3 regions of the Priestia sp. D51 genome follow, and region 2 is predicted to be linked to each of the others. Evidence: riboswitches for the same ligand, from Rfam matches in the RefSeq annotation. Region 2 holds a riboswitch; each other region holds the start of a gene.
The links. A riboswitch is a leader RNA that binds a small molecule or an ion and turns the genes downstream of it on or off. The one in region 2 is predicted to bind lysine.

Region 1: it holds a riboswitch for lysine, as region 2 does, so the genes downstream of both, lysA (diaminopimelate decarboxylase) here and ACNHOZ_RS06885 (amino acid permease) in region 2, are expected to answer to the same signal.
Region 3: it holds a riboswitch for lysine, as region 2 does, so the genes downstream of both, ACNHOZ_RS00975 (aspartate kinase) here and ACNHOZ_RS06885 (amino acid permease) in region 2, are expected to answer to the same signal.

What each region holds. Positions count from the first base shown of each region.
Region 1 covers NZ_JBLTIR010000004.1:55,493-60,292, reverse strand. Annotated here, with positions in the region: gene ACNHOZ_RS17025 (hypothetical protein) at 45-230, opposite strand; gene ACNHOZ_RS17020 (hypothetical protein) at 386-520, opposite strand; gene ACNHOZ_RS17015 (dicarboxylate/amino acid:cation symporter) at 659-1,921, opposite strand; gene lysA (diaminopimelate decarboxylase) at 1,972-3,300, opposite strand; lysine riboswitch at 3,439-3,621, opposite strand; gene ACNHOZ_RS17005 (CBO0543 family protein) at 3,688-4,200, opposite strand; gene ACNHOZ_RS17000 (NAD(P)/FAD-dependent oxidoreductase) at 4,539-4,800, shown strand, end outside.
Region 2 covers NZ_JBLTIR010000002.1:49,070-53,869, forward strand. Annotated here, with positions in the region: gene ACNHOZ_RS06875 (ethanolamine ammonia-lyase reactivating factor EutA) at 1-460, opposite strand, end outside; gene thiT (energy-coupled thiamine transporter ThiT) at 617-1,225, opposite strand; TPP riboswitch at 1,258-1,358, opposite strand; lysine riboswitch at 1,533-1,717, shown strand; gene ACNHOZ_RS06885 (amino acid permease) at 1,820-3,259, shown strand; gene ACNHOZ_RS06890 (hypothetical protein) at 3,296-3,664, opposite strand; gene ACNHOZ_RS06895 (GNAT family N-acetyltransferase) at 3,768-4,259, opposite strand; gene ACNHOZ_RS06900 (cysteine hydrolase family protein) at 4,354-4,800, opposite strand, start outside.
Region 3 covers NZ_JBLTIR010000001.1:180,551-185,350, reverse strand. Annotated here, with positions in the region: gene sdhA (succinate dehydrogenase flavoprotein subunit) at 1-702, opposite strand, end outside; gene ACNHOZ_RS00985 (succinate dehydrogenase cytochrome b558 subunit) at 732-1,340, opposite strand; gene ACNHOZ_RS00980 (YslB family protein) at 1,830-2,357, shown strand; gene ACNHOZ_RS00975 (aspartate kinase) at 2,409-3,641, opposite strand; lysine riboswitch at 3,783-3,960, opposite strand; gene uvrC (excinuclease ABC subunit UvrC) at 4,026-4,800, opposite strand, start outside.

The sequences.
Region 1 (4,800 bases), on a different contig from region 2:
AAAAGGGAGCTATCCAATGAATAAAAACGAGGAAAGGAAATGAACTAAAGTTTCTGTCGAAATTGATTTATAAAACCAATAATCTTTTTATAGAGAAACATAGATTTTGCTACTAGCTGATGAGGAATATAAAGATTTTTGCCTGTACGTTCGGGCAAAAATGCAAAACTTATCAAAATAACTGAAAGCCCAAAGGCTGCAGCTGTAATCTCTATCCAAGAAAACACCATATCATTCCTCCTTTTACAAACCTATTAATAGAATATGTAAAAGTTTGAAAGGAGGTTGTACGATAGACCTATAAAGAGCGTCGTCATTAAGCTCTCTCAAAATAAAATGAAGTCAAAGAACGCAGGGCCTGTGCCAAACGTTCTTTGACGTCATTTTATTTTCGCTCTTCAGCTTGATGCTCTTGTTTGTTTTGCTCAGTGAGACGTTTTTGATGAGCTTTTGTTTCTGCACTTACGTGATTCGCATCATTCGGTTGATTCTTCTTTGAACCTCCTGCAGCGTTACTCATTAGACGACACCTCCAGTCCGGTTATGAAACATACCTATAGAATGTGCGTATTTACAAACTTTATACACGGCTATCGATATTACTGCACACTAAAAAAGCAAAGGGAGAGTCACTAAGACTGTTCCCTTTGCTTTTTTACTAGGCAACTTTATCGGTGGTGATAATTTTGTTAATCCAGTCTTTTCCTTCTGTAAACCTTGTAACAAGCATCGCTGTTACTGTATTTCCCGTACTGTTTAAGAGCGTAGCAGGGGCGTCAATAATTGTGGAAATGACCGCAATGATGGGCAGAACTTCTGGCGAAAATCCGTAAATTGTAATGATTAACATTTCGCCAATCATACCGCCTCCAGGAATTGCTCCCATTACGGCTCCAACTAAAAAGGCTACGCCTAATATGCTCAAAATACTCGTAGCAGACGTCATATCTTTGCCGAACAAACTGAATAAGAAAACAATTTTTAGAATACCACCGATAACAGAACCATCTTTATGGGTGTTTGCTCCTAATGGAATCACTGTTTCAGCAATATCCAGCGGCACACCCATTTTCTTTGTTGCGTCTAAATTGACTGGAATAGATGCCGCGGAAGAACAGGTAGCAATAGCAGTGATAGAAGGAGCAGCTGCATTTTTCCAAAACAGCTTAATTCCTGCTTTACCGCCAGCAATCCATGCGTATAGCGTAAAGAAGCCAAAATAGTAAACGATTGCAATTAATAAATAAAGAATAAATGCTCTAGCATACCCTTGCAAGATCTTTGGTCCAAGTTCTCCTACTACAGTAGCAAAATAGCACCCTAAACCAATTGGAGCATAGTACATGACAATTTTAACGACTTTCATCGATACTTCTTGACCCGAAGTCAGAAATTTCGCCATAGGCTGTCCTTTTTCACCAGCCATCGTGGTAGCAATACCGAAGATAACGGCAAAGACAATTAATTGTAAAATATGCTCTTTCGAAAATAACTGAACAAAATCAGGTACAGTAAATGTACTAACAAGCTGATTTAAAAGCGTCATTTTTTCAGCTGTATTTTCACTGTCACCCATTAATTCTTTAATGGCAGAAGTATCTACGTTGTGCAGCGGATTGTAAAGTGATGCGCCTAAAAAGCCTAGAACGGCTGAAACAGCAGCAGTGGCGACAAACACAACGGCGATACCTAGCATAATTTTACCAAGACGTTTCATTTCGTTCATGTTTGCGATCGCCGAAGCCACACTAAAAAAGACAAGGGGAACGATAATCATGAACATTAAATTAAGAAACAAATCACCAAAGGGCTTTACGACTGCCACATCGGGCCCGATAGCATATCCTGCTATCCCGCCAATTAAAATAGCGAGAAGCAGAATAAGCGATGATCTGTACGTTTTAAATACACTTAAAACCATATAGATTTCCTCCAAACAACAATAGCTTCTTTACTACGCAAGAACAGCTATCATTTGCTCATTGCATACGTAGTAACGACTGGCTTTACATCTTTACGCACCAAATCTTCGTATGTTTCTCGCTCTACAGCAAGACGAGCTTCTCCATTTTTCACAAATACAACAGCAGGGCGCGGAATACGGTTGTAATTGCTAGCCATTGAATAGTTGTAGGCACCTGTAGAGGATACTGCTAGTAAATCTCCTTGATTAACGCGCGGTAAATCGATATCCCAAATAAGCATATCTCCTGATTCACAGCATTTCCCCGCAATTGATACTGTTTCATCTTTTTTATCCGTCACTCTATTAGCCAAGACAGCTTCATGTTTTGCATCGTAAAGAGCAGGACGGATATTATCGGTCATACCGCCATCAATTCCTACGTATTTGCGTACACCTGGAATCTCCTTCGTTGAGCCGATTGTATAAAGCGTTGTACCTGCTTCTCCTACGATGCTTCTTCCAGGCTCAATCCAGACTTCCGGAAGGGTATAATTCTGTTCAGTTAACGTGCGGCTTAGCTTTTCTGTCAGTGCATCTACATAATACTCAACTGGAAGTGGAGAGTCGCTTTCGGTATAACGAATACCAAAACCACCACCTACGTTTAAAACTTTTACTTCAAATTCCATTTTATCACGAATACTGAATAAGAAATCAGTTAAAATATCAATGGCGCGAGAAAAACCATCTACTTCAAAAATTTGCGAACCAATATGACAATGAATGCCTAAAAGATCGTAGTAAGGCTTTTCTAATGCAGAACTTACCGCTTTCATAGCCTGGTCATTGGAAAGACCAAATCCAAACTTGGAGTCTTCCTGTCCGGTCATAATATACTCATGTGTGTGGGCTTCAATCCCTGGAGTAACACGCAGAAGAATAGATGCTTTCTGTTTGCGCTCAGCTGCTAAGGCATGTAAAACTTCAAGTTCGGTAAAGTTATCCACAACAAAACAGCCAATATTCGCATCAAGAGCCATTTCAATTTCTTCAATCGTTTTGTTATTTCCATGAAAATGAATGCGTTCAGCTGGATATCCCGCTTCAAGAGCTGTAAATAATTCGCCTCCTGAGACCACATCTAATGACATATCAAGCTTCGTTAAAAGGCTAGCCATTTCCATACAAAGAAACGCTTTCCCTGCATATGCGATTTGATATGAAAATCCGCTTCTTTGAAAGGCTGAATGGAAGGCCTTGCATTTCGTCTCAATTAATTCTTGATCGTAGATGTATAGGGGAGTGCCGTATTGTTTTTTCAGTTCGACCGTATCGCACTGCCCAATTTCTAAATGATTGCTGCTGTTAATTTTACTCGTTCCATGTAAGTACATAATCCGTATCCCTCCATTTAAATCATTCAACTATAACTTTGATGGTCAGTAGAAAAACACAAAAAAGACCCGTGAAGTGATGTTCACGCGTCTTGGTTTCATAATAATAAAGTATTATTACATTCTAGGCATCAACATCTCTTCAATAGCTCTCCACAAACCAAGTGGTTTGTGACAGCTCAGCATTTATTCAATACTGAACCAGTATATGAACACAATGGATGTTTATATACTTCGGCACGAAATCCCTTTTACTTATCTTCACAGACTCCATTAGTCTCCAATAAGTGACTCTTGATTTCATGCACCTCTATTCTCAGAGAGGAAAATTATATTTAAATGTAACTCCTATTATATTTCCTTTTCCTCCGTCTAGTCAATGAAAAGTTAAGGCATAGGAATATCAAAGAAGATAAATAAAAAAGCTATGAAGCTTCCAGATAGAATCCAAGCAGCCAGCGCTGTCTTCTGATGAATGACTAAAAGTGAGAACGTGACAATATTGAAGAGAAAAGAACATAGCAGCGACCATCCATAATGATGAGTGATACTGTGATTAACATAAGCAATGAACTCAATCACAGTAAATAAAAGCGCCCACAAAAGAATCCACCACAGCCGGCCGCTTACATGCAGCGGCAGCCTTCCTAAAAAAACCGGTATAACAAACGGATAAATAATTAAGGTTATTCCAAGAGAAACCATTAGGTGATCGGGTAGAAAAAGATGATCAATACCAACAGGGTGAAATACCCATACGCGGTGATGAAACAGCAGCACTTCATAAAGCAAATTCCCCGTGACCCAAAACAGCAAAGTAGGGTAGTATTCTTGATACCTTCGCCACTTGCCAAATAGTAAACCAAGAATGATAAAAAATAATACAAATGAAGATTGCATACGCTCTCCTTAAAATAATGGTTATTTCTTTTTATTTACATATTATAGTGGTTTTATTCTTTCATTTTTTTATTCAGCACCTATAATAGAAAAGCCGTAAGCCACAGCGTTAAAGACGTATTACCACTATTTACGGCTTTCTTCACCCTGTTATAATCTTGGTAAAAGAACTTCTACCGCTTTTGTTTACGAGACGAAAGGAGCTATATGTCAAAGTCAGCAAGGCTTAAAAATAAGCTTAAAATAGCTTCGCCTAGTATGTGACTTCTTTTTTTGCTATGCTAAAATTGCATACATATAGCATGAGAATACTAGAAGAAAGAAAAGGGTGTTTTGGTATGAAAACATACATCGTAGTTGGAGCTGGGGTACTTGGAGCTTCTACGGCATATCATTTAGCAAAAGCAGGAGCAGATGTGACATTGATAGATCGCAAGGATGCTGGTCAAGCTACTGATGCAGCAGCAGGAATTGTTTGTCCGTGGCTTTCGCAGCGTCGAAATAAAGCATGGTACCGATTAGCAAAAGGCGGCGCCAAGTACTATCAAACATTAATTCAGCAATTAGAAGAAGATGGAGAAACGGATACGGGATATAAGC
Region 2 (4,800 bases):
CTACATCAATGTTGGCAATCACTTTATTGGTTTCAGCAGAATGTTCGATTGCTCCCGAACCTTTTGCCGCTAACATTCCTTCTAAGTCAGCACCAGCTGTTGCAACAACAAAATTCCCAGCGTGTTCAGCTAGATAGTGAACGATACTCTCTGCATTTTGCTTCCGAGCCGTTTCTCCTGTGATGATCACAGCACCCGCCTCCACCTGATCTAAGGAGATCCCTGCTTTTTTGTACTCTTTTTCTAGTAATAGCGTTAACCTCCGAACATCGATTTCAACCTCGTTTACCATAGGTGTTGTATAGATGGAACTTGCATACGTTACGCGACGATCAATAATTTGACAGCCTGGCAGCGTAAACTGATTTTGTTGATTTGCTATTAACAGTTTGCTTACAATCAGTTTTGTTGTGCTTGTTCCAATATCTAAACCTATGCTCGTGATCCATTTCTGTAGCATACGATCAATCCTTTATCTCGTTTGAATATGTTGACTATCATAAAACAGTTTTTTGAATATTTCACTAACTATGTTATCAAACCTGACACACTTTTGTGTAAACAAAGGTGACAAATAAGAAAAAAGACTAAATCTTGGCAGATTTAGTCTTTTTTCTTATGATGAGTGTGATTTAGTTACAATCATTCTTGATGCCGATGGAATTAACAATGAAAGAATGACTAAGCAGGCTATTAGTGATCCTACCATTGAAATCCCGTTCATTGAAAAAGAATACCATAGAGCGGACATGCCCTTTGGCGCATATGACCCCCAGAAAATAATACCAGCAATAAAGTGCCAGAAATAACGTGCGAAGCTGCCGATAATAAGAGATAAAACAATTAAAACAAAAGCTTTTGATCTGTTATTGGTAGCTAAATTTGTTTTAATAGATTGTGAAAAAATACCTCCAAAACCTATAAAAGCAAAAGCTACAATATATTCAATAAATGTTTGTAGCGCTGTTAAAATATAAGCTGTTCCTGTCGCTAACTGCAAAAGCCCCCATAATAGACCGGATAGAGCCCCGCCTTTTACTCCCCAGCGAAAGCACATAATAAAAATGGGCACCATGGAGAACGAAATGCTCACAGCCGTCGCAATTTTAATTGAAGGCAAAAGGTCAAGTAGAAGTGCCAATGCTGCAAAAATAGCTATTTCAATTTTAGCCTGTAAAGGTAATGCTTTATTCACGTTTCTCACTCCTGTTTTTGAATCATTCATATCAAACGGTTTACACAGGAGTAAGCAAATATATGCTACTATTCCCACATTCCTACGCTAGCGTTAACTAACAGGTTCGAAGGGTCTGAACATTTCGTTCACTCTCAGCACGGCGGCTCCCCCTGTGGTACGTTTGGATATTTATGTAGTATAAAGACAATGTTTATTATACCATACGTAACAAAATAGATTCGAGAGATTTCAAAGATGTTTCTATTTTCTGAATCTATTTTTTATAATGACAATCGTTTTAGTATTTGTTATACTTCTTTTATGTCAATTGAATATAAAAAACCCTCATCCTAATCGATGAGGTAGAGGTCGCAGTTTTTAATAGTAAAGTAACGGAAATGCAGAGAACATTGAGGATGTTGCTTGAAAGGAAAAATTGCCGAAGTTTAAATCACTTCTCGGTTGATTTAAGCTGGGGCTGTCTCCCAACAGGAACAGAACTGTCACATCATGCGAGTGATGTGAAGAGCTATCTTCACGGAAGGTTGACGCGGTTTTCAGATTTAAAAGCGCGCACATATACTGCGGGCTTTTTTTATGTTATCCCGTCTCTTTCCGTACATTCGAAAGGAGTATTTATCTATGCAAGAGCAGCAAGAATTAAAACGTGGGTTGAAATCTCGCCACTTAACGATGATTTCATTAGGAGGAGCCATCGGAACCGGCTTATTCCTAGCAAGTGGTGGAGCAATTCACACAGCAGGACCTGGGGGAGCGCTTTTAGCTTACGCTATTATTGGCGTAATGGTTTACTTTTTGATGACCAGTCTAGCAGAGCTCGCAGCTTATATGCCTGAAGCTGGTTCATTTAGTACGTATGCGTCTCGTTTTGTAGATCCATCCTTTGGTTTCGCTCTCGGCTGGAACTACTGGTATAACTGGGCTATTACGATTGCAGCTGAATTATCTGCTGGAGCCCTTATTATGAAATTTTGGTTCCCGAACTCTTCTTCTATTTTATGGAGTGCCCTGTTTTTATTAATTATGTTTGGGCTTAACTACCTTTCTGTAAAAGGATTTGGTGAATCTGAATTTTGGTTTTCGTTAATTAAAGTAGTAACGGTTATTATCTTTTTAGTTATTGGTATTATGATGATTTTTGGTATCTTTAACAATGAAGCACCAGGTTTTAAAAACTTCACGCTTGGTGATGGACCGATTCACGGTGGATTCTTCACTGTACTAGGTATCTTTATGGCAGCTGGTTTTTCATTCCAAGGAACAGAGTTACTTGGAGTCGCAGCTGGAGAAAGTGAAGATCCGGAAAAAACGGTTCCTCGCGCAGTTAAACAAGTCTTCTGGCGCATCTTGTTATTTTATATTTTAGCTATTTTTGTTATTGGAATGCTTATTCCATACACAGCGAATTCATTAGCAAGTGATGACGTGCGAGTAAGTCCGTTTACTTTAATATTCGAACGAGCAGGTCTGGCGTTTGCAGCATCAGCGATTAATGCCGTTATTTTAACAGCTGTTTTATCTGCTGGTAACTCAGGCATGTATGCTTCTACGCGTATGCTGTGGAACTTAGCCAAAGATGGAAAAGCACCAAGGTTCTTAGCAAAAGTGAATAAACGAGGCGTTCCAGTTAATGCCTTAATCGCAACGGCACTTGTCGGTACACTTGCATTTGGTGCTTCATTTTTTGGAGACGGTGCGGTATATACGTGGTTACTTAACGCTTCTGGTATGTCTGGTTTTATTGCTTGGTTAGGAATTGCGATCAGCCACTATCGTTTTAGAAGAGCATTTGTTGCTCAAGGTCATGATTTGAGTGAACTTCCATATCATGCAAAACTTTTCCCATTTGGCCCTATCTTTGCCTTTATTTTATGTGCCGTTGTTATTTTAGGCCAAAACTATTCGGCGTTTATGGGTGACTCGATTGACTGGTACGGTGTACTTGTTTCTTATATCGGACTGCCTTTATTCTTAATTGTTTGGCTAGGATACAAATGGACGAAAAAGTCGAAGCTTATCCCGTTAAAAGAATGTCAAGTAACAGTGAAAAAATACGAATAAAAAAAGCTCTCTATTCTTTTGAATAGAGAGCTTTTTTTATATGAGCTGATCGGCAAAATGAAGAGATATATAAGCGGGTTGGTTTTTCATAACAAGCATATAACCTTTGAGGGGACGGTTATAGTAATCAGCAGCTTCGATATAATAAATACGCTGAATTAACCTGCTTAAATGAGTTGCAAAAGATGGAAGTTGGTGATTAGGAATGGTTTGGATGTAGTCTATGATTTCTTGTTTAGTTTGAAGGCCTGAACGGGTACATTCTAACAGATGAAAAAGCGGATCTGCTGCTATAGTAGATAGTTCAGAATTGTGTTTGATTCTATTCAGCTGGATATGCAGTTCTTTTTGGGACCATCTTTTCGGCACAGCTCTTAGATGTTGATATTGAAAATGTGTACTCATGATAGCTAACACCTTTCGTATTAAAATAATAAAACAACTTATTATTTTAATAACCTTTACACATGAAACTAAAACGTTACAATGTGTAAAGGCGTCATACATCTTATAAAATAAGCTGATAAAAAAGTACATCTTGCCACTGATCAAATTTCCAGCCCACTTCTTTAAACTCTCCGCAAAATGTAAAATTAAATTGCTCATGCATTTTGATACTGATATCATTTCCTTTTGTAATTCCTGAAATGACAACGTGATGGTCGAGCTCTTTAGCTAATTCCAAAATGCGCTTCATAAGCTGTTTCCCAATACCATGCCCTTGTTGATTTTTATCAATATAAATCGATAGCTCTACTGTTTGAATGTACGCTTCTTTATCTCGATACGAGGAAAGCGAAGCATAGCCCGCTACTACTCCATCTTTTTCCGCGACAATAAGTGGAAAAAGTTCATTGCTAATATGACTATTAAACCAGCCCCTTCTTTGTTCTACTGTTACAGGCGTTAAGTCAAAAGTAGCAGCACTTGTTTGAACGGACTGATTATAAATTTCAACAAGCATAGGTAAATCTTCTTCTTTAGCATAACGAATGATCATATGTACAAACTCCTTATAGTATAGAATTATCTTTATTTTACTTCTTTTAAGAAACATAATCTACATAAAAAACCGATGTGCGCATGCACATCGGTTATTGGTTTTGGGCATATTGAAAGGTTTGAAGGACTTGAAGAGTCTCTTTTGTAGAAACGACCGTTGCAAACTCTCCGTGCAAGGAAGACAGTGCGAATGTATGTACATCTTCTGCAAGAAGTCTGGTTTTTCCATCGTAGGACATACAATCAAAACAGGCCGTTGCATCGTTCGCAACATACGTCCTATACCCTAGATTTCCAGCCATGCGCGCAGTCGTAGAGACGCAGTGATTAGTAGTTAGTCCTATTAAGATAAGCGTATCATAGCCATTTGCTTTTAAATAGCTATCTAGCTCTGTTCCAATGAAACAGCTGTTCACGTGCTTGCGAATTAAGTATTCGTCTTCTTGTGGACCAAATCCTTCTTTGAATTGAAACCCCTTTGAACTTGGATGTAAAGGAGAGTCTGGATTTTCTGATGCATGCTGCACGTGAATGACAGG
Region 3 (4,800 bases), on a different contig from region 2:
TTGAATAAACTCTCCGTTTGAATAGTATGCACCTTGCTGATACACGATAGATGCCGCTGAACCTGTATTAATAACTGAGTTCGTCGATTTTCCAAAGACAATACCAGGTCCACCTGTAGCCATAATAACCGCATCAGCTGGGAACGTTTTAATTTCCATTGATTTTAAATTCTGTGCAGAAATTCCGCGACAGCTGCGCTCATCATCAAGAACAGCACCTAAGAATTCCCATCCTTCGTACTTTGTCACAAGTCCGGCAACTTCATAGCGACGAACCTGCTCATCTAATGCGTACAATAACTGTTGACCCGTTGTTGCTCCAGCAAAAGCCGTACGGTGATGCTGCGTTCCGCCAAATCGTCTGAAGTCTAACAAACCCTCAGGAGTACGGTTAAACATAACACCCATACGGTCAAGTAAGTGAATAATACCAGGAGCTGCTTCACACATTGCTTTTACAGGTGGCTGGTTGGCTAAAAAGTCTCCGCCATACACTGTGTCATCAAAGTGTTCCCATGGTGAATCTCCTTCACCTTTCGTATTTACGGCTCCGTTGATTCCACCTTGCGCGCAAACTGAGTGAGATCTTTTTACCGGAACTAGTGAAAATAAATCTACTTGCTTGCCAGACTCAGCAATTTTTATTGTTGCCATCAAGCCAGCTAAACCGCCACCGACTACGATGATTTTTCCGTTACTCATCGGAACCCCACTCCTTCAAAACCTTAATTTTATGCAAATGCGAATAATGTACGAACACCTACAAATGTAAGTGCTAAGAAGATTGCTAATGTCACATAAGTTGAAATTCTTTGAGAACGTGGTGTTACAGTTAACCCCCAGCTAACTCCAAATGACCATAGACCGTTTGCAAAGTGGAAGATCGTAGATACAACACCAACTATGTAGAATGCAAACATTGCTGGGTTGCTTAAAATTCGTTCCATCATTTGAAAATCTACTTCTTTTCCAAGCGCAGCTTGTATTCTGGTTTCCCATACGTGCCATGTGATGAAGATAAGTGTGATTACACCTGAAACACGCTGAAGGATAAACATCCAGTTACGAAAAAATCCATAGTTGTTAACGTTTGTTTTAGCAGTAAATGCGATGTAAAGACCGTATATTGCGTGAAAAACGATTGGTAAGAAAATAATGAAAATTTCTAGAGCATAGCGGAAAGGTAAGCTCTCCATGAAGTGAGCTGCTTGATTAAATGATTCTTCTCCCTTTGTCGCGAAATGATTCACAACTAAATGCTGTGTTAAGAAAATCCCGATTGGTATTACTCCAAGTAGTGAATGGATTCTCCGATATTGAAACTCTCTGTTTGCCGCCATCTGCGTAGACCCCCCTTAGTTAAATGAACATAGTTTGTGAAGAACTTTCTTACTCCCACTAGACAAATAGATTAATCGTGAATACAGGAAATGAAAACCTTTGCATTTCCTAATAAAGTATGTGACAGGTTAATTTTACTCCCATCGATTAAGAGCGTCAAGGCAAGATGTTTAAATCTTCTATAAAATATAAATTTATAAAATTTTATATTTGTTAACGCTTACTGCATTGGTGTTAAAGATTTTTTCTTTCTATTATAATATCGCTTGCCACAGTTAAGTAAGCGTTTACTTTATACTTTTATTGTAAACAAGTTCACAAAACATTTACACAGGTAAAAGTACCCTTTTAAAAGTAATTTTATGGATTTTTCATCTTTACATCTAACTCTTTTTACCATAATAAAGATCCTCTTACATTTTATTAAAAAAATGCGTGAGAGGTTTTTTAGATTTGTATATAATAGTAGTAAAGAAAGAGGGGAAAGCATGAGCAATTTACAAACAGAATCACAGCAAGAACTTGAAGAGACGATGGAAACATTAGAACCTAATGCCGCAGCTGAAACAGAGAGAGCTCTTGATCACGTTCCATATTTCGGATACAGCCTTTTGCGTGACGTGTTAATTCCAGAGCTTCTTGGAGACGAAACGAATACCATCTCATACTGGGCAGGAAAACACCTTGCGCGTAAATATCCATTAAATACAATGGATGAAATCGTCGCATTTTTTAAAGCAGCTTCCTGGGGAACACTGACGCTTGCCAAAAAAGATAAATATTCACTAGAGCTTGAGTTATCAGGTGATGTGGTCAGCAAAAGATTTCAGCAGGAAACTTGTTCATTTCATCTTGAGTCAGGGTTTGTGGCTGAACAGATTCAGCGTCAAAACAACTGCCTAACAGAAGCCTACTTAACACCTAAAGAAAAGAACGGAAAAGTGCTGATTTCCGTGCAGTGGGACCGAAAAGATATCTTACCTACCGAAACCCGTGCGGAGCGTTATAAAAAGTAAGAAATACGTATATATAAAAGACGTGGAGATACCACGTCTTTTTTCTTTTCTTTATACTTGCACTGCCTGCTGCTCTTCTAATTCAAATGCTACGTGAAGCGTCTCAACAGCTTTTACCATATCAGCATGCGGTACAACTGTAGATACTTTAATTTCAGACGTGCTGACCATCTTCACTTCAATTTTCTCTCCTGCCAGCACTTCAAACATTTCGGCTGCAACACCTGGATTAGATATCATGCCAGATCCCACAATCGATACTTTAGCCAGACTGCTTTCATGTTCAATACGCGTATACCCCAAGGTAGATTTATACTCTTTTAAGACGGCAAGAGCAGCTTCTACATCTACAGTTTTAATAGAAAATGAGATAGAGAGGCGATTATTAGCCGTTACGTTTTGAATAATAATATCCACATTTAACTGTTCTTTTGCTAATGCTGTAAAAATAGTAGAAAGAGTTTGTAACTCGTTGTTTAACCCTTCAATTGTCACCCGTGAAATATTATCTTCAAACGCAATTCCTCTTACGACTAAGTTTTGTTCCATTGAAACTTCCTCCTCAACAATCGTTCCATTCTCGTTTTCTAAGCTTGAACGCACTTCTAGCGGTACCTGATAATTTTTTGCAAACTCAACAGCGCGCGGATGCAGCACCCCTGCTCCTAAATTGGCTAATTCTAACATTTCGTCATATGAAATAGAATGAAGTTTACGAGCATCTTCTACGTAGCGCGGATCCGTCGTAAACACTCCTGTTACGTCTGTATAAATATCACATTTTGCAGCTTTTAGTGCCGCGGCAAGAGCTACTGCCGTCGTGTCAGAGCCGCCTCGACCTAATGTTGTAATGCTTCCATCTTCTGAACAGCCTTGGAATCCAGCTACTACTACGATTCGACCTCTATCTAATTGGCTTTGAATACGAGTCGTGTCAATGTGCTGGATTCGTGCATTGCTGTGAACTGCTTCCGTCTGGATACCAGCTTGCCAACCTGTTAGCGAAGTGGCTTCATGACCTTTGAATTGAAGAGCCATTGTTAACAGGGAAATCGTTACTTGTTCTCCAGTTGTAAGAAGCATATCCATTTCGCGTTTACTTGGACTGTCCGTAATATCACTTGCTAATTTCACCAGTGCATCTGTGGTTTTGCCCATTGCCGATACAACAACTACTACTTGGTTACCGCGCTCTGCTTCTTGAATAACACGGTTTGCTACATGTTGAATACGTTCAACAGAACCAACAGATGTTCCACCAAATTTTTGAACGATTAATGCCATAATTTTGTTCATTCCTTTTCAATAAATTTGCATATGCAGGATGATGAGAAGCTAAATTTTTTTACTCAGACAATAAAAAAAGCAATGAGATGAGCTCTCATTGCTTAACGAACGAAAATTATAAAACATAACCGTCCACTGCCGTGAGATAGCTCTCCAAGAATCTACATCTTGACAATCCTACGTTTATTCAACGCAGAACCAGCAATCATTACTATGAGGTAATGTTCACTTCGGCAAATTTCCCTTTCCGCATCGTTCATAAGGGCTCATACCCTTCCTGATGCGTACTGATTAAATTTGCACCTCTATCTTCACTTCATTTGATGAAGTGTCGTATGAAATTAGTTAATAGCTTATCAAATATTTTCTATTATTTCAAGACTATTTTTGTAATGTTTCATAAATTTTTTCAGCAATGTTCTGAGGAACACCTGAATTTCGAATATCTTCAATCGTTGCTTCTTTCAATTTTTTCACCGAACCAAAATGCTTTAACAAAGCTTTTTTACGCTTTTCTCCCACTCCCGGAATGTCGTCCAGAACTGACTGAAAAGCGGACTTAGAGCGCACTTGACGGTGGAAGGTAATCGCAAAGCGGTGAACTTCATCTTGAATTCGCTGAAGCAAATAAAATTCTTGACTATTGCGTTCAAGCGGTATGATTTGAGGAGGCTCACCAATCATCAGATTGGAGGTTCTGTGCTTATCATCTTTGACAAGACCTGCTGTAGGCACTAAAAGTCCCAATTCATTTTCGAGAACGTCCTGTACTGCAGCTAAATGTCCTTTGCCTCCATCTACAACAATTAAATCCGGAAGCGGAAGACCTTCTTTTAACGCTCTGGAATACCGTCTGCGAACGACTTCCCTCATGGAACTGTAATCATCTGGTCCCTTTACCGTCTTAATTTTATATTTGCGATATTCTTTCTTTTCCGGTTTCCCATCAACAAAAACAATCATCGCAGAAACTGGGTCTGTTCCTTGAATATTTGAGTTATCAAATGCTTCAATCCGATAAGGAGCGGCAATTCCAAGCTCCTCTCCTAACCGTTCAACTGCGCCAACTGTACGCTCTTCATCTCGTTCAATTAAATAGAATTTTTCACCGAGCGCAATCTTTGCATTTTTACACGCAAGTTCTACTAATTCTTTC